Regions from separate parts of the Paenibacillus sp. JNUCC32 genome, predicted to be linked through region 2. Evidence: riboswitches for the same ligand, from Rfam matches in the RefSeq annotation. Region 2 holds a riboswitch; the other holds the start of a gene.
The links. Region 2 has a riboswitch for cobalamin ahead of JNUCC32_RS21885 (ribonucleoside-diphosphate reductase subunit alpha). Riboswitches for the same ligand answer to the same signal wherever they lie in the genome.
Positions count from the first base shown of each region.

Region 1: linked by a shared signal. The riboswitch ahead of JNUCC32_RS00060 (ABC transporter substrate-binding protein) and the one ahead of JNUCC32_RS21885 (ribonucleoside-diphosphate reductase subunit alpha) in region 2 are both predicted to bind cobalamin.

Region 1 covers NZ_CP062260.1:6,488-16,107, reverse strand. The annotation lists gene cobS (adenosylcobinamide-GDP ribazoletransferase) at 164-985, opposite strand; gene cobU (bifunctional adenosylcobinamide kinase/adenosylcobinamide-phosphate guanylyltransferase) at 982-1,560, opposite strand; gene cobT (nicotinate-nucleotide--dimethylbenzimidazole phosphoribosyltransferase) at 1,557-2,627, opposite strand; gene JNUCC32_RS00070 (ABC transporter ATP-binding protein) at 2,693-3,478, opposite strand; gene JNUCC32_RS00065 (FecCD family ABC transporter permease) at 3,475-4,521, opposite strand; gene JNUCC32_RS00060 (ABC transporter substrate-binding protein) at 4,518-5,522, opposite strand; cobalamin riboswitch at 5,779-5,980, opposite strand; gene JNUCC32_RS00055 (histidine phosphatase family protein) at 6,133-6,879, opposite strand; gene cbiB (adenosylcobinamide-phosphate synthase CbiB) at 6,870-7,847, opposite strand; gene JNUCC32_RS00045 (adenosylcobinamide amidohydrolase) at 7,844-8,578, opposite strand; gene cobD (threonine-phosphate decarboxylase CobD) at 8,661-9,620, opposite strand, start outside.
Region 2 covers NZ_CP062260.1:4,935,235-4,944,854, forward strand. The annotation lists gene JNUCC32_RS21870 (dihydrofolate reductase family protein) at 1-483, shown strand, start outside; tRNA gene JNUCC32_RS21875 (tRNA-Thr) at 566-637, opposite strand; gene JNUCC32_RS21880 (MTH1187 family thiamine-binding protein) at 746-1,051, opposite strand; cobalamin riboswitch at 1,421-1,654, shown strand; gene JNUCC32_RS21885 (ribonucleoside-diphosphate reductase subunit alpha) at 1,849-4,182, shown strand; gene JNUCC32_RS21890 (ribonucleotide-diphosphate reductase subunit beta) at 4,987-6,018, shown strand; gene JNUCC32_RS21895 (GNAT family N-acetyltransferase) at 6,113-7,066, opposite strand; gene JNUCC32_RS21900 (hypothetical protein) at 7,192-7,335, opposite strand; gene JNUCC32_RS21905 (DUF817 domain-containing protein) at 7,475-8,272, opposite strand; gene JNUCC32_RS21910 (MDR family MFS transporter) at 8,579-9,620, opposite strand, start outside.

The DNA.
Region 1 (9,620 bases), 2.0 Mb from region 2:
ATGTCATAAGTGCGCTAGTATGTATTCATATCCATTTCATAGCCCACTCTAAACATATCATTACCCGTTTGAGAAAATTCCTGTCAAAAACGTTATTTTTCTGTTGACGTGAATTATGTCGACTATGTTGATCGGAATACCACCGCATTGCTCTACTATCATATCATGTAAACTTCAAAAGGAGAACTACCAAAATTAACACAATCGTTTCAATCCATTCATTCAACGCCCCATAGGTATCTCCCGTCAATCCCCCGAGTCTTCGGCTCATCCGTTCGGCCGTCAAACTTCCAACGGCCCAGGCTGCCAACGGGATGACGAGGATCCCTCCGATTCCGATCGCCGCAAGATCCAGTGTGCTTGTCGTGCACCAGAGAAGGCCTATGACGACCAGCGTTAACAGGATCGCGACTATGCCTGCCAGCGACCTCCTTCTAACGGACAGTCCGTGAAACAAAGCTGCCAGCCCCTCGCTTCCCCGTGCCATCGGCCATCGATACATGGCGTGGACCATAAACCAGCGGCTCCAGACCGGAGCGAGCACCAGCAGCCACGCTTCTTGCTTCCATACCCCCTCAGACAAATCCCAAACGGACATGATTAAGGAAGCTTTCAGAAGGAGCAGCAGCATGCAGGCCATGACCCCCATCGCGCCTACCCGGCTATCCTTCATAATTTCAAGCATTCGTTCGCGCGACCGATGGCTCAGCAGCGCATCCGCACTGTCCATCCAGCCATCGAGATGAAGCCCTCCGGTTAACGCTACCCATGCAGCCAGCAGGATGACGGCAGCTGGAAAGGAAGGCAGCACAAAGCTTAAGCCCAGTCCCAATACGGCAACGATAGCACCTATGACTGCCCCTACGAAAGGATAAAAAACGACGCTCCGCTGTTGAACTTCGGGTGTAAAGGGAATTTCCCTCCGCACGGGAAGCCTCGATAAAAATTGAAAAGCGGCCGCAGCCGCTTCGATCATCTTGCTCATATCCGATACTCCCTGCTCTTGATTTCCATTGGAATTCCCGCGGTCACCAGAAATACCTCGTCACAGACCTGGGCCAGTCGTTGATTCATGATCCCTGCCCAGTCGCGATAAATCCGGCCCAGCGGATATTCGGGTACAATCCCTGAACCCACTTCGTTTGTTACCAATATAACCATGCCCGGGTATACCTGAACCGCTCTTGCCAGCCTGCCGATTTGAAGCCCCAGCCGCTCTTCCATGACGGCCGTCCCTTCGGGTTCGGCCTGCAGCAGCACGTTCGTAAGCCACAGCGTCAGGCAATCCACTACCACCGCAGGGGCGTCCGAGGCAGACTGGCCGAGCGTTTCGAGCAATTCGGGCAGAGCGACAGGCTCCTCCACCGTCTGCCAACCATAGGCTGTATCCTGCCTGCGGTCTTGATGAATACGGATCCGTTCCCGCATCTCATCGTCATAGGCTTGCGCAGTCGCTATATATGTACCGGAATCGGCGCGCTTCATGCACAGCTTCTCCGCGAACGAGCTCTTCCCGCTCCTCGCTCCGCCCGTAACCAACACGCTTCCACGATGACTCATACGGCTCCTCCGCTGATGCCGGCGCTCTCAAACGTCGCCATCTCGTTCACGATCCTGCACGCCGCCTCGACCAGATGAAGGCACAGCACACCGCCCGTCCCCTCGCCAAGACGCATGTCCATTTGAAGCATCGGCTGGAGTCCCAGCTCTTTCAGCAGAAGAACATGCGCCTGTTCATGCGAAACATGGGAAGCAATCATATAAGGAAGGGCATCCGGGCAGATCGATTTGGCAACCAACGCCGCGGCACTGGATATGAATCCGTCAATGATGACAGGACATCCATGAGCAGCCGCCCCCAGAATCAATCCGGCCAATCCGCCGATTTCGAAGCCCCCGACTTTGGCCAGCACGTCGAGCGGGTCGGCGGCATGAGGCGCATTGACTTGTATCGCCCGTTCCACAACCCGAATCTTATGGTTCAGCCGTTCATCCGTCACGCCGGTTCCTCGTCCCACAACCTCGGATGGCTGCTTGCCGGACAGAACCGAGAAAATAGCCGCGCTTGGCGTCGTGTTCCCGATGCCCATCTCTCCGGTTACGAACATCTGCGTGCCTTGTATAACCAGCTCTGCCGCCACCTCAGCTCCGGTCACTACGGATTGCAGCGCTTCTTCCCTTGTCATTGCGGGTCCTTTGGCCATATTGGCGGTTCCTCTGCCAATGTTCCGGGACAGGAGCCTCTCATGGGTCAGCTCGGTCGCTACGCCGATATCCACGCAATGAACGTCTGCCCCCGCTTGACGGGCCAGCACGTTAACGGCCGCCCCTCCATTCAGGAAGTTCATCACCATTTGGGGCGTCACCTCGGCCGGAAATGCGCTGATTCCTTCATCACACACCCCATGATCGCCAGCCATGACAACCACGGATGTTTTGGTAAACGAGGGCTTCATTTTCCCCGTGATTCCCGCTAATTGGATCGCCAGCGACTCCAGCTTGCCCAAACTGCCCGGAGGTTTCGTTAACGTATCCAAATAGGCGCCGGTTTCCGCCTGCGCTTCGGCATCCAGCGGTTTAATGTTAGCGGTAATTCCCTTCAAACGACTTGTGAGTGTATCCGTCAATGAAACGGCCTCCTTCCTCTTGCTCCTAAATCTTACAACGCGGCTGAACCTGCGGCAACACCGCTTTAGGTCCAGGTGCTGTTCGCAGTTAACAGCACCTGCGGAGCCCCATTCTCGGGATGGGTCACGATGGAGGGCTCCACCCGGAAAATCCGTCGGATATACGCTGCCGTCAGCACGTCCTCCGGCTTGCCCGCCCCTGCGATCCGTCCCTGATCCAGAACCAGCAGCTTATCGCAGAATTGAGCCGCCAGATTGAGGTCATGCAGTACGCTGATCACCGTTATGCCGGACGAGTTCCGCCACTCCGCCACCATATCCATGAACTGAAGCTGATAGCGGATATCCAGATAGGTCGTCGGTTCGTCCAGCATGAGCAGCGAAGGCTCCTGGACCATCACCTTGCCCAAAGCGACACGCTGGCGCTGTCCTCCGCTTAACTCGGTAAGCCGGCGCTCCTCCAGGCCGTTCAGATCCAGCTTTCGAATAACGGCCTCGATAAGCGGGGCCGCATCCTTATCCTCACGGCCAAGCCAGTTCAAGAACGGGAATCGCCCCATCTCCAGCACGTCCCGGACGGTAAAATCGGTAGGGTCGAGTCCCTCCTGCTGCAGCACCGCCACGATTCGGGCCAGTGCCTTCCGGTTATAGCGTCCAAGCTCCTTGCCCAGAAGCGTCACGCTTCCTTCCGTAGGACTCTCCACGCCGGATAACAGCTGCATGAGGGTGGACTTGCCGCTGCCGTTCGGTCCGATGATCCCCCACCATTCCCCTTCGGCAATGTGAAGGTCCACCCCGGATAGAATCGACGCCTTGCCATAGGCTTTGCCAAGCCCTTGGGCCGTAATCATGATAACCCCTCCCTGCGCCGTTTTTTGTTCCGGTACAGCAGATAAGCAAAGAACGGAGCGCCTATGAATGCCGTGACCACCCCGAGCGGGATTTCCGTCGGCGCCAAGACGGAGCGTGCTGCCGTATCGCACCAAACCATGAAAATCGCGCCGCCCAGCGCCGACAGGGGAACAATCACGCGGTAATCGGAGCCGGTGATCAGCCGAATCATATGCGGTACTACAAGCCCGACGAACCCGATCACGCCGGAAACCGATACGGCTGCCGCGGCAAGCAGGGTAGCGACGATCAGCACGCTGGTCTTCAGACGATCGACATTCAATCCCATATGAGCGGCCTGCCGTTCCCCGAGCGACAAAATGTTAAGCGCCCGCGACCTGCTCCATAGATATACGAAACCCGCTGCAAAATACGGGAAAAGGATGGCCGTATACGACCATCCGCGCATGCTCAGGCTTCCCATCGTCCAGTACAGGATTTGGTTCACCGTATCTTTGGACATCACCGTCAGAAACGAAACGACGGCGCCCAGAAACGACTGCATCACCACCCCGGACAGGATGAGCCCATGGATCGGCAGTTTTCCTTGATCCCTTGCCAGCAGCAAAACGGCCCATAGGGTGCCTGCTCCGGTCAGAAACGCTACAACCGGCAGTGTATAACCTCCGGCAAAGGAATATTCCATTCCGAAAAAAATCAGGGATGCCGCGCCAAGCGCAGCACCCGAGGACACACCGAGCGTAAACGGATCCGCCAGCGGATTGCGAAGCACGCCTTGAAAGGCGGCTCCGGCCACCGCCAGGGAGGCTCCAACAAGCATCCCGAGCAGGATCCGCGGCAATCTCACCTTCATCAGGATTTGCTCGGAGGAAGCTTCCCAGCCTGGAACGATGGAATCGCCGATTCCCGGCAGCCGGTGCAGCAGCATCGCTCCAATCTCTCTCACAGGCAGGTGAACGGAGCCGATTCCGAGACTGACAACCAAGGTCAGCAGTAAAAGGATCAGGCCGGCCGCACCGAATCCTGCAAGTTTTTTACTCATGGATTCATCAATTCCGGATAAACGGCCTTCGCCACTTCCATCAGTCCTTGCGTCACGCGCGGGCCCGGACGGCTGAGCAGATTGGCATCCACGGAAATGACCTGATCGTTCTTGATGGCTTCGATCTGATCCCAGCCGCCGCGCTCCTTGATCAGCTGATCCAATGTTTTCTTGGTGGCTTCGTCCACCACATCGTCCGTGTACAGAATAACGTCCGGGTTCGCGGCGATGATGTTCTCCTCGCTGATTTCGAACCAGCCTTCCGCATCGCCGGCTGCATTGACGCCGCCAGCTGCGGTAATGATCTCATCCATGAACTCGCCTTTGCCGACGGTCCATCCCGGAGAGAACTCCACGTATACTTTCTTCTTGTCTTCATCCTTCACGGATTTCACGGCTTCCGTAACGGCAGCCAATTCCTGCTTCATCTGATCGACGACCGCTTTCGCCTCGGCTTGACGGTCCGTAATTTGACCGATCAGCTCGATGTTCTCCATCACCGCATCGATGGTTTTCGGATCGTTGACGAACAGCGTAACGCCAAGCTCGCGCAATTTCTCGGCATTCTGGGCATTCATCGAAGCCGCGAATACCACATCGGCGTCGGCTGCGATGATCGCCTCTTCATTCACCTGGAACCCGCCCAGTTTAGGCTTGGATTTGGCCGCTTCGGGGTAATCGTCGTTATCGGATACGCCAACGATCTCCTCATCCAGTCCCAATGCAAACAGTTTTTCCGTCTCGGACGGAGTCAGGGACGCAATCTTGGTCGGCGCTTTCTCAAACGTCATTTCCACGCCCGTTGAATCCTTGACGGTCAGCGGATACGTGGTCTTAAGCTCTTCCGCCGATTCCGCCGGCGCTTCGTTATTCTGCTCTTGCTGCTGTGCCGGCGGCGTCGCATCCTTCGGTGCTGCTTCTTCGCCGCCGCAGCCGATCAAGGCCAGGGCCATCAGTATGGCTACCAGAAGTACGGACCATGTTTTGTTTAATGCTTTCATCTCTTGGAATCCCCCTAAACATAATTGAGAACCTGGCGCAGGCGTGTCTAAATTCCTTCGACCGATCCTTAACTGGTAAGAAACGTTCAATCTTCATACCCTAAGAAGCAAAAATCCCCGACTCCTCGATGACAAGGACTCAGGGATTACGTTTGTATCATAAGGACGCCGGGATAACCGTTCAACGATGGCGCCTTAAACTTCCGTCCGCATGGCTCCATGCGTCCGGTAAACGTAATCCTCTCCTCGAAGGACCGTCTTTCATTCGCTGAGGGCAGGTCTCCTGACTTGCAGGTTGTAACGACTTCTCCGCCTTCCCAAGCGCTAAGGCTCAGTGGCATATGGAAAAGTCCCTGCTTCACAGTGGCGGGACCGTGCCGGACTTGCACCGGCTTCCCTATTAACCCGGCAGAAAACAATAACGCCCTCTGTCCGGGACCCTCGCAAATCATATGAATTTATGGATGATAGGCCAAGCATGGTTTCTCTGCACAAGATTATAGGCGATAAACCATCCCCTTACAACTGAAAGTTTCGGGCGTTTCGATTGCGTCATGACACCGATTTAGCCCGTTATCGCCTATTCCGACCGAAATCATACGTTTTCGTTTTATTCGCTTAACCGTACGCCTCGCCAGCTCGCTCCGTCCCATGTCAGCTGCAGCTTGAGCACCTCGCCCGGCATAACCGACGTCGCCCAGAATTCCGTATCCGGCACGGTAGCCGCTGCCATCTCCCGAATAACGCCGCCGTGGGTGACCACAAGCACGTCAACTCCTTCAGCGAGCGTTCCACGGCCATCATCACCACGCCTGGCCTCTGCCTCTGCCTCAGCCTCTGCCTCTGCCTGCGAAAGGGGATCCGGAGCTTCCTCCATATGCAATAATTCCTTCACATCCAAATGCAATCCCGACAAAAAGGCCTGGACGCGGGAACCGAAAGCTTCCCAGCTCTCCCCGCTGGGCGGCGTAACTTCCGCAGGGTTATCGATCCAGCGCCGGTAGAGGGAATCCGTCTTCAACTCCTCGTAGGTCTTTCCTTCCCAATCCCCGAAATCCAGTTCGCGCAGCCGCGGGTCATATCGTACGCCCGGCATAAACTGGCCCAATATGTCATCATCAGGAACAGCACCCCTTTTTGAATCCGATAAGATCACATTGAGCGTCTGCCGGCAGCGGAGGAGATCGCTGCAATAGATCCGGACAAAATGCCTGCAGCGAAGTTCCTCCCGCAGCGGGAGGAGCTGTTCCCTTCCCTCAGCCAGAATTCCCTGATCCTCATGGCCGAGATAACGGCGCTCCTCGTTCCACAACGTGCGGCCGTGACGCACCAGATGCAGGCTGATCCTCATATCCATAGGCTTCCTCCTGCCGCGGCAGCAAGTCCGAGCACCGCGGTGCCCAGCATCGTAAACAAAACCGATACGCCCACAAGCAGACGGTTTGTCACCCGGATATCCTCCGCTTCGAGCGGTCGGTCGGGGTCCCCCATGTAAGCCCGGAACGAGATCACGCCTTGGTACGAATTTTCGCCTCCCAGGCGAATCCCCAAGGCACCGGCAACGGCCGATTCCGGGAAGCCGCTGTTCGGACTGGGATGCTTACGCGCATCTCGTTTAACCATCTTGATCGCTTGTTTCCACTGCAGCGAGAACATCGCCGCCGCGATGGTCAACAGCCCGGCGGTCAGGCGTGCCGGTATCCAATTGGCGAGATCGTCCAGCCGGGCGGAGGCCCAGCCTACATGCAGGTACTTCTCGTTTTTATAACCGACCATGGAATCCAGCGTATTCACGGCGCGGTAGGCCAACGCAAGCGGCGCCCCTCCGATCAGGGCAAAAAACAGCGGAGCGATGACCGCGTCCACGATATTTTCCGCAACCGTCTCCACCGTCCCCCGCACAATTTCCGGCTCATCCAGATGAGCGGTGTCCCTCCCGACCACCATGCTTAGCGCTTGCCTGGCCTCGGCGATATTCCCGGAACGAAGATGGCCGTAGACCTCCAATCCTGCCTCGCGCAGCCCCTTGATCGCAATCGTAGTCGCAATGAGAACGATCTCCGCACCCCAGGCAAGCCAAGGATGAATCGCTGCGCACAGCTCCAGCAGCAGCCATGCCAGCACGAAGGAGCCGCCGGCCACGATCACCGGCAGCAATATCCCCGCCCGCTTCAGTCCCTGAGCGGAAACCGTCCGCTGGCGAATCCATCCTTCGACCCGGCGGATCGCCTTCCCCATGCCGATGACGGGATGCGGCAGCCATCTCGGATCTCCGATCAGCAGGTCCAGCGCCACCGCCGCCCATATGACCCATACGGCGGTCATATCCGATCTTCTCTTTCGGCGGCGATGCTCTCCGTGACGCTGTCGTAGACAAGACGTCCGATCATGCCGCCCAGATCGGTCGCGGTTCCGGCATAATGATGGTTCACGCCAAAGGCTGTATTGCCGCTGACCGCAAGGACCATCGCATCCGTCGTCGTCCCCGTGGCGGCGGCTCCGGTTTCATGATCCTTCACCCCCAGGTCATGCAGCGCCGCGGCTTTCGCTTCGGCTGCCGTCAGCATGGCGTTCACCATGCAAGCCGGCGTCAGCCTTCCGTCCACCACCAGCACGACATTAATCGTGCCAGGCTGGTAAGCCGCGAAGGTCGTACGGCTCGACCCGGCGCGGGCTGCATTGCCCACGCCCGCGGTAGTACAGCATAGAACGGAAGCTTGCTCGCCCCGAGCCTCCCGAATGGAGGCATATTTCAGTTTTACCGCCGTCATCAATCCTGCCGTGGAATCGGCCGGATAGCCGTGCCCAGCCATAAAGCTAACCATATCGTTTATCGGATCGCTGCAATCGTAATGCTTGTCGACATAACGGTTCACGATATGGTCCAAGTGCAGAAAACCGCCGCCGTATATGGCGCTGCTTATGGACGCAGCCGGACTCGGAAGCGAGATCCGAATATGCGGATGCTGCTGCTCCGAATCCAAGGACACGATGGCTCCCGGCCATGCATCCGAGTTATATGGACGATTGCTGCCTTTCAGAAAAGGTACTGCCATGTTTTTTTCTCTCCCTGCTCCTTAAATATCTGAACCAACTGTACCTGTAGCGTTCTTCATATGGATCTGCTGCTAGAAATCCCTAAGTCGCGTCAGCAGAAGGATTTCCAAGGACCTCCGCGGTTATCGCCAGCAATCTGTCGTTAGATCCGGCATCCTTAACGGCTAACCGGATGTGGCGCTCACCGAGGCCCGGGTACATGGCGCAGCTGCGGACGAGCACGCCCCGCCTGCCCATTTCCTGCTGGAACGTCCCTGCATTCCAAGGCCGCGGAAGCTCCATCAGCAGAAAATTGGCCTCCCCCGGCGTAACGTCAAGCCCCAGCGCTCGTAAACCATGTATCAGCTTCTCGCGTTCCACGCGAATCAATTGCAGCGTGTCCAGTTCATATTCCCTGCCGCTGTCAAGACAAGCCTCTCCCGCAAGCAGCGCCAGTCCATTGACGCTCCACGTCACCTGTTTGCCTGCCATGGTGCGTATCACGTCGTGGTGGGCAACCGTAAACCCGAGCCGCAGGCCCGGTATCGCATAAAACTTGGTCATCGACCGGACAATGATCGTCCGCGGATAGTCCTGCAGTTCCGGCATCAATGTCTGTCTGTCCTCCGGCGGAATGAAATCGATGAAGGCCTCATCCAGCACCAACCAGGTCCCTTCTTGCTCAGCGCATGCCGCCAGCTCGCGAATATCCTCCAGGCTGTACTGAACCCCGTTCGGATTGTTCGGCTGTCCCACAAATACGAGATCCGTGCAGGCGATCAGCTCCATCATATCCGCCTTGTCCGCACGCCAATCCCGCTCCGGCTCCCCGCACACGGAGCGGATGTCCGAACCAAATTTCAAGGACAGCTCCCGGTATTCGGAAAAACAAGGATCGACCACGCCGACCGTTCGGGGCTGCAGGCCCAGCAGCAGCAGTGCCATGCATTCTGCAGCTCCATTTCCGACAAGAATGCACCGGGCATCGGTGTCCAATTCCTCCGCAAGCAGCCTCTTGAATTCGCGGTGCCCCGGATCCGGATAACGAATCACCGCGCTCAT
Region 2 (9,620 bases):
TGGTGCATTATGGACTCTGAAATGGGGTTTAATCATTTTTTAAATCAAATCGATACCATTTTGTATGGAAGAAAAAGCTATGATTTATGGGGACAATTCACTCCGGAAATTGGACATGCGGATTCCGAAAAAGAGTTTTGGGAATTGGTTCATAGTAAAGAAAAGTATGTGTTTTCCAGGACGCAAAAGGGGAGTGATCATAAAGCAATATTCATAAATGATCGCATTCTTGAAGAAGTAAATAAATTAAAGAATCAGCCTGGTAAAGACATCTGGCTGTACGGAGGGGCAAGTCTTATTACGACTTTTATCAATTTGGGACTTGTTGATGAATATCGATTATCCGTTCACCCTGTCGTTTTGGGAGAAGGAAAACCGCTGTTTGTGGATATAAAACAGAGGTTGAATTTAAAAATGGTGAATACAAGAACGTTCTCCTCAGGCGTTGTGCAACTAATTTATCATTTTGATGGGAACGAATAATATTGCGCATTCGCCAACACGTACAAATAACGGCCCGGTTCCCGAATGACGGAAAACCGCGCCGTTATTGACTTTATGAAGATGCTGGTGAAGGGAATTGAACCCCCGACCTACGCATTACGAGTGCGTTGCTCTACCCCTGAGCTACACCAGCACATGTGGTTCGATGATATTCCTCTCGAAACAACAAAAATTATTATAATACTTCGGCAGCAAAAAGCAAGTCCTATTCTAACGGGAATATCCACCGAATTTGGCGGCATTACCCGCCTAACTTTTCCTGCACGGATTGGATCTTCTGTTTGCTTGAGGAGACCCGGTCCCTGCGGTCGTCAATTTTAACGGAAGTCGATACGCGCTTTGCCCCGGACAGAAAAGGCGCTTCATGCAAAGCCTCAATCGCCCGCCAGATCATGTTAAGCTCTCCCTCGATGATCGTGCTCATCGATGTCAGCTCATAGGAAATCCCTTCCTGCTGTTTCAGTATTCGCTGCATCTCGGCGACATAAGCGCTTAAACTCGTGGTTGCGGTTCCGATCGGAATCACCGTTACCTCTGCTATTGCCATCTGAACAACCCCCCTCGTCATATCTCAATCATGCGATGCTCTTCCATTTTCCAATTCCAATTCCGGATACGGATATCATACCAATTTCGGTCCGCCATATCAAAGCCCTTCAGTTTTAGCTTCACACAAGATATAGTGTATCCTGCCCGCCTCATCCATACGGTAATATCCTATTTTGTCAAAACGAGAATATACGCGGTATCTGCGCAGAAAAGGTCGCATTTGGTCACAATCCAGGAAATCTTATCGCCTTTTGACAGTTTCTTAACTGGCACAATGACCGCTCGTTTGCTATAATTCTTTTTGCGTTCAATTTTAAGAATATGGTTTACAAACACAATATATTGGGTTAAATTAGATTAACAACAACCAAATATAGTGTATATAGGTGCCGGATCAACCCATAAGGCAGTCCGGCTTAATAGGGAAGCATGGTGTAAATCCATCACGGTCCCGCCACTGTAAGGGCTCTTAGGCTGTTCATCATTTTTTTCAGCCATCCTCATACGGCATAGCCGCCGAAGAATCGGATCAAGGTTTTCGGGAGGCACCGCCGGGAGGCAGAAGCCCGAGTCAGAGACCTGCCTATATGCAGCAGACACCAACCTACGGGGCTTTAGGTAAGTGTTCGTTAAACTTGCGTCTGTACATAACATCATGCCCGTTCAAGGGCTTATGTCAAACGTCATTTCCGAATCACAGCGCACGGACATTTTCAAGCCTGCCCGCGGGTTTTAGAAAATGTTTTTTTGATGTCCTTTTTCATATTTCCCCCGAAGAAAGCGAGGAATTTATTCATGCCCCAGCTCGTAGTTAAACCGAACAACCGTCAGCTCGCCTTTGATGAAATTCGCCTCTCCGTCTATGCCGACCGGACTCTGAAAGGATTGGACATGCTCGATAAGGAGCGTCTGCTTCGCGGCGTCAATGCCAAATTGCGCGGTGAGCAGGTTACCGGCGAAGAAATCAGCAGCGCCTTCACGATGTCCGCCCTTGAGCTTGTAACTAAAGAGGAGCCGAATTGGAAGTTTGCAGCTGCGCGTTCGTTTCTGACCTCTTTATATAAAAAAGCGGCTACCAACCGCCGATACAAAGCATACCCGGAAGAACCATACGGTGCCTTCTACCCGCTCATTACGGAGCTTGTGCAAAAAGGCATCTATCGCGAGGACCTTCTGACCAGCTACACCAAAGAACAAATCGAAGAACTCGGCGAATGCATCGATCCAAGCCGGGATCTGCTGTTTGACTACATCGGTCTGTTGACGCTGGCTGAGCGTTACCTGGCAAACGACTTTGACGGTCGCGTCATGGAACTTCCGCAAGAACGCTACATGGTCATCGCGATGTTCCTCATGCATAACGAGCCTGCCGACAAGCGTCTTGACCTTGTCAAGGAAGCCTACTGGGCCATGAGTAACCTGTACATGACGGCGGCTACGCCGACCATGTCCAATGCAGGTAAAAAAGTAGCCGGCCAGCTGTCCAGCTGCTTTATCGATACCGTGGACGACTCCCTGGAAGGAATCTTCGATTCCAATACGGACATCGCCCGTCTCAGCAAAATGGGCGGCGGCATCGGGGTATACCTCGGTAAAGTCCGTGCACGCGGCTCTGACATCCGTGGTCACAAGAATACCAGTTCCGGCGTCATCCCTTGGATTCGCCAGTTGAACAACACCGCTGTTAGCGTTGACCAATTGGGAACTCGTAAAGGCGCCATCGCGGTGTACTTGGACGTGTTCCACAAAGACATCCTGTCCTTCCTGGATCTGAAGCTGAACAACGGCGACGAGCGCATGAGAGCGCATGACGTGTTCCATGGCGTATGCCTGCCCGACCTGTTCATGGAGGCTGTAGAAGCTCGTGAAGAGTGGAGCCTGTTCTGTCCGCATGAAGTGAAGAAAATCATGGGCTGGAAAGACGAGAACGGCCGTCCGCTAGGTCTGGAGGACTTCTATGACCATACTCAAGGCGAAGGCGAATTCCGCCAAAAATACGCGGAAGCCGTAGCGAACCCGCTGCTGCCGCGCATTACGGTACAAGCCATCGACATTATGAAGCGCATCATGAAATCCCAGCTTGAAACGGGTACGCCGTACATGTTCTACCGCGACACGGTCAACCGTGCGAACCCGAACTCGGCTCATGGCATGATCTACTCTTCCAACCTGTGCACGGAGATCATGCAGAACCAATCTCCGACGGTCGTTGAGCAAGAGGAGCTGGTTACGAAAGACGGCCAAACCCGGATCGTGATTTCCAAAATCCCTGGCGATTTCGTTGTCTGCAACCTGAACTCCATCCACTTGGCCCGTGCCGTACCTGCCGGTGTGCTGGAGCGTCTCGTTCCGATCCAGGTTCGCATGCTGGATAACGTCATCGACATTAACAATATTGAAGTTCTGCAAGCTCAATACACCAACAGCCAATATCGCGCGGTCGGTCTCGGCACCTTCGGTCTGCACCACTTGCTGGCGCTGGAAGGCATCCGCTGGGAATCCGACGAAGCCGTTGCCTATAATGACAATCTGTACGAACACATCAACTACCTGCTCGTCAAATCCAGCATGGAGTTGGCCAAGGAAAAAGGCCACTACCCGAAATTCAAAGGCTCCGACTGGGAGAGCGGCGAGTACTTCACGTTCCGCGGTTATACCGACGGCGAGCATGAAGGCAAGTTCGTGACCACCGAACAGTGGCGTGAATTGCAGCAGGAAGTGCAAGCGAACGGCGTCCGTAACGCATGGCTGTTTGCCATCGCGCCGAACGGCTCCACTTCGATCATCGCGGGTTCCACGGCGAGCATCGATCCATTGTACGAACTTCTGTCTTATGAAGAAAAAACCACTTATAAAGTGGCGAACCCTGCTCCGGATCTGTCCGAGAAAACGATCTGGTACTATAAAACGGCTTTCTTGATCGACCAGCATTGGTCCATCAAAATGGCTGCCGCCCGTCAGCGTCACGTTGACCAAGCGCAAAGCTTTAACCTGTACGTCCGCCCTGATATCCGGGCTTCGGAATTCCTGGAGCTGCATCTGCATGCCTGGAAAGCCGGCATCAAATCCACGTACTATGTACGCAGCCGCGCGCTGACGATTGAAGAGTGTGAGTCGTGCGCAAGCTAAGAGTTTAGATTAACCTTTTTCGAACCCACCCAACCCCTCCCTTCCAAGGGAGGGCCCCAAGGGCTCTGCCCTCTGGACACCCGCAAGGTGGGTTGGATGTGAATGAGGCGCTTCTTAAGTTGCTTTAGTGGCTAGGAGCGCTTTCTCCCTGCGGGAACGCTGGAATGCGGCGCGGGGACTTCTGAGTTACTTCGTGTGATTTGTTGAGTTACTGTCTGCTGGGATCGCTCTCCCCTTGGGAATCGCTTCTCATGCGGTGCGGGGACCTTTGAGTTACTTCGTGCTATTTGTTGAGTTACTGTCTGCGTGGATCGCTCTCCCTTTGGGAATCGCTTTTCATGTGGTGCGGGACTACTGAGCTACTTCGTGCGATTGGTTGAGTTACTGCCTGCGTGGATCGCTCTCCCCTTGGGAATCGCTTTTCATGTGGTGCGGGGACTATTGACCTACTTCGTGCGATTTTGAGTTACTGCCTGCGTGGTTCGCTCTCCCTTTGGGAATCGCTTCTCATGCGATGCGACAAGCGTCGAGCGGCTGCATGCGGGGGGTCTCGCATAGCAGGCGGGAATAAGCTTTCTAACTAAAAGACTACAAGGGTAAGGGTATCCAATCGGAAGAGTTTACGTCCGCCTTTGGGAGCCCTTTGCAACCTTTAAAATACATTAAGGCAAAGGGCGGACAACAGCGGCTGGAGATGGATACCCGTCCCGGTGTGGATACCCGTTCCATGAATATGCTGGGAGGTTTCCCTCAGGCTTCGCCTATGCGCCGCCCTATTATGAAATACAAGGAGAGAAAATCGGCATGCAAATGCAAAAGATATTTAACACCGAAGCACCCAACCGCTCCACTCGCGTCATTGAAGGTGAATGCTCCGGGATCCTGAACTGGAACGACATTCGGATGCCTCATATGTATAAATTGTATAAGGTTCTGCTGCTGAACCACTGGATCGCGGATGAAATTCCGATGTCCAAGGATGCGCAGCAGTTCCCGCGCCTGGACCCTGAAGAGCAGCGCACCTTCAAAATCAACATCTCCCTGCTGGCTGTGCTCGATTCCATGCAGACGATGTTTGTCGGCGACGTGAAGCGTTACTTCACCGACTCGTCGCTCGAAGCCATCTCGGCCATCATCGGTCAGCAAGAGGTGGTTCACAACCAATCCTATTCCTACGTGCTTTCCTCCATCGTATCGGAGCAGGAGCAGAAGGAAATCTTCGAATACTGGAAGCATGATCCGGTTCTTCTGGAGCGCAACCAGTTCATCTCGAACATTTACCAGAATTTCCGCGACAATCCGTCGCCGCAATCCTTCTTCGAAGCCATGGTCGCCGACCTGATCCTGGAAGGGATTTTCTTCTACAGCACGTTTGCCTTCTTCTACAACCTGGCCCGTGACCAAAAGATGATGGCAACCAGCCAGATGATCTCCTATATTCAGCGTGACGAGAACCAGCACTGCTACTTCTTCGCCGAAGTGTTCAAGCAGCTGCTCAAGGATTTCCCTGAGCTGAACACCAAAGAGAACATCGACTACCTGTACCGCACCATTGACCGTGCCGTCGAGCTCGAAACCAACTGGGCCCACTACACGCTCAGCAATGTGCGCGGCATCGATCTGAACGAGTTGAGCGATTACATCAAGTACATCGCGAACCGTCGCATCACCATGATGGGTCTGGAAAAAGCTTACGAAGGCGTGGACGTCAACTGCATGCCATGGATCAAGCCTTTCTCCGACGAAGCCCTCAACGCAACGAAAACCGACTTCTTCGAAGCCAAATCCCGTAACTACGGCAAAGTTGGCGACGACAACGGCTTTGACGATCTATAAGTTTCCTTCCATATACACAAAACCTCCGAGGTTCCCTAAACAGGATCCCGGAGGTTTTTTTATGCCTTATATAAGACGGCTGCAATCCGCTCCTCTACATTAAGCGTTGCCCCCTCGCTGCCCATACCTCGATCTCCACCTGAAGGGACGGCATCGCCAGCGCCGGCACGTAGGTCATCGTCATGGACGGCGCCTTCCCCCCGTGGAATTTCTCCCATACCCGGTGGAAATGATCCCAGTCGACCTCCTGAACCGCCCAAATGTTGATTTTGACGATATGATCCGCCGACATGGCTTCCGAAGCCAATACCCGCTGGATATTCGCCAAGGTGTTCTCTACTTGCTCCTTCATATCGGCCGGCAGGCTCCCCTCCCTGTCGGTCCCCACCTGGCCGGAGAATACCAACAGCTCAGCCCCTCTCGCAACCTTGGTTACATGGGTATACGGACCGATCGGCGGGGCGATGACGGACGGATTGTACCGGTGAATCGGGGACGATGCCTCCTCATCGGCTTCATTCAACATAGCCAGTGTCTGATGGTCCTCCCACTTCCCGTTAATCTTCACGTTTTTCCTGGCGATGCCTTCTTTATGGAAGCCGGCCTTCAGGAGCACTCGGATCGAGCCTAGGTTGTGCGGCATCACGCCCGCTTCAATCCGGTGAAACTTCAATTCCTGAAAGGCAAACCTCACCACCATTTGAACGGCCTCGGTCATGTACCCCTTACCGTTATGGTCCCGGTCCAGAAAATAACCGATCCAGCAGCTCTGCAAATTCCCCCGTACCACTTCCGTCAGCATGATCTCCCCGATGATCGTTTCGGTATCCCGCAGTCCAATCATATAGAGATACGCCTGATCCGCCTTGCTGGATTCCCGGGCCTTGCGAATCCGTTCGAGTTGTCCCTCAAGGGTATAGAATTCGTCGTCCCTTAAGCCCGTGAACCGTTGAAAAAAATCCCGGTTATCCACCTCGAGCTTCCATAGCGCTTCCGCATCCGATTCCTCTACCGACTTGACATAGATTTGTTTACCTTGCATGAACATGGTCTACCTCTCCTTTGCTCGTATCATTAGAAACGCAAAAAACACCACAGCGCACCTGTGGTGTACATGCCGATCTATGCAACCACAAGCCAGCGACCTGTGGTGTTTTTAATTCCACTGCTCCCTCATTTTAGTGAATAGCATGAAGGATCCTTGATCGCCGAATATCCGATTTTGGACAGACTTCTCCCGTCATCGGACCGATCAAAGAAAACAGCGGTGGAGTATCCCATGCCTTTGGACAACGACGCCAATGATCTTTTTTTCATGTGAATACTCCTCCCTGCCAAGATTTCAACCATCTATGTTCATAACAAGTAGCTTGCCTTATGGCTCGCTAATTCCATCGTCTCGATTACCCATAGGATACATGATTCTGCATGAAGGATCAAATCCGCTGAGCTACATTCACATGACCGTTCCCTTCGGATTGCCTTTGGACGGGCCTCTCCCCTGCTTGATATGCTTCAGCTGGGCCACAATGATGACGCTGATGACCACCAGCAGGAACCACGAGCTGATTTTTCCGATATGCACCAGACTCCATGTCCGTTCCTGCCCCGGATAGGTCCAGGCCCCGAGAAACGTGGAGATATTCTCAGCGATCCAAATAAAAAAACCAATCAACAGGAACGACAGCACCAGCGGCATGCGCAAGGTTTTTCCGTCAACGTCGAAATACACCATGGTTCTGCCAAACACCACGAACAACAATGCGGTCAGGAGCCAGCGCGCATCCCACACGTAGTGATGGGTAAAGAAATTGGCATAGATCGCCGCGCTGATCAGCACGGTCAGCACAGGCAGCGGCCAGCCGGTGATGCGCAAATTCATTCGCCGCCAAGCCTGGCAGATATAACTGGCCACGCTGGCATACATGAAGCCGCTGTACAGCGGAACGCCGCCGATTTTGCTCCAGCCCTCGTCCGGGTAAGACCATGAGCCCATATGCACTTTATACAGCTCCAGCATCAATCCGATGACGTGAAAGACGCAGATGACCTTCAGTTCATCCCATGTCTCCAGCTTGCTGACCAGCATCCCGATTTGCGCCAAGACGCAGATGAGAAGAATGAGATCATACCGCGGCAAACCCGGAATCTCGACCACCTTGGTCAGTCCCAGCGCGCCGAAGATAATCACCGGAAATAGGCAGGACAAAGCCTGCTGATAACCGAAAACCCACAGCTTCCGTATAAATTCCATAAGCTCCTCCTAGCGCCTGCATTCGTATACTTCACCCTACCACAGACCGCGAATTGAATAAAAGAACAGCTTTGTCATATTTCATCCAGGCTATTAAGCGCAAAAACAAAATAAGAGAGCAGCTCCTGCAGCTGCTCTCTCATCGGTTAACGGGCTATCCGACGATCCTTAAGGTTATACCTGCGGCATGCAAGCTCTTAGGTTCAACCTTGTTCAATCGCTAGATTATATTCGGGTTCCCGGCATCTTGGGCCGGTCTCAACAGCCTGAAGGCTCCTCCTCTTCATACAGCCGGGGCATGCCCGGTCAGAGCGCGATATGGCGAGCCGATTTTTTCTTTTTGACCCGTAACAAAAATGTAAGAGGTATGGCTGCCACCGCCACCATCGTGCCGATCATGAACACGTCATCAATGCCCATGGTCGTTGCCGCACGCGGAGTCACAGTTCCGGCGCCCATGTAATAGGATGTTCTGGTTACCACCAGCGCGCTGAAAATGCCGATGGATAACGAAGCCAGCCCCTGGCGCGCCCAGTTCGTAATGGACGATGCATGGCCTGAGTACTCGCTGGACACCGCGCTCATCGCGGCGTTCGTTAACGGCATGTTGCACAGCGCTATGCCGAGGCAGCGAACCAGCTGCAGCATGGAAATGTACAGAACCGACGTATTCGTGCCGATCCCGCTGAAAGCCAGCGTGGCGGCCACAATGATAAGGACACCCGTGATGACCAGCCGGAACGGACCGATCCGGTCATAAAATTTGCCGATAATCGGCGATGCCGCCGCCATGACGATCGCGCCCGGCAGCATGATCAATCCGGTATCCATCGGGGACAGCTTCAGCACGGTCTGCAAATAGAGCGGCACCAGCAAGGTTCCCGTATAGAGGGAGATCGTCACGATGCAGTTCAAGATCAAGCTGTACCGGAATCGGGGGAATCTGAATACCTTCAGCTGCAATAGCGGGAACGGGATGCGAAGCTCCCACTTAATAAAGAACAGCAGCAGCAAAATGCCGGCGACGAGCAAGGAGATCGTCTTCCAGGACCCCCAGCCCCAATCGTTGCCATGGCTGAAGGAGAGCAGCAAACAGGAGCTGCCCGCCACCACCGTCAAGAAGCCGAGGAGATCGAAGCTCTTCTTCCCGGTCAGTCGATAAAATGGAATGAATTTGCTTACGATGACGATCGATATCAGGCCGATGGGGACATTCAGAATGAATATGGATTTCCAGCCAAAGTATTGCACCAGCCATCCGCCCAGGGTCGGCCCTATCACCGGTGCCAGCATGGAAGCCAGGCTCCACAAGCCCATGGCGTAGGCCTGCCGCTCGCGCGGGAATACC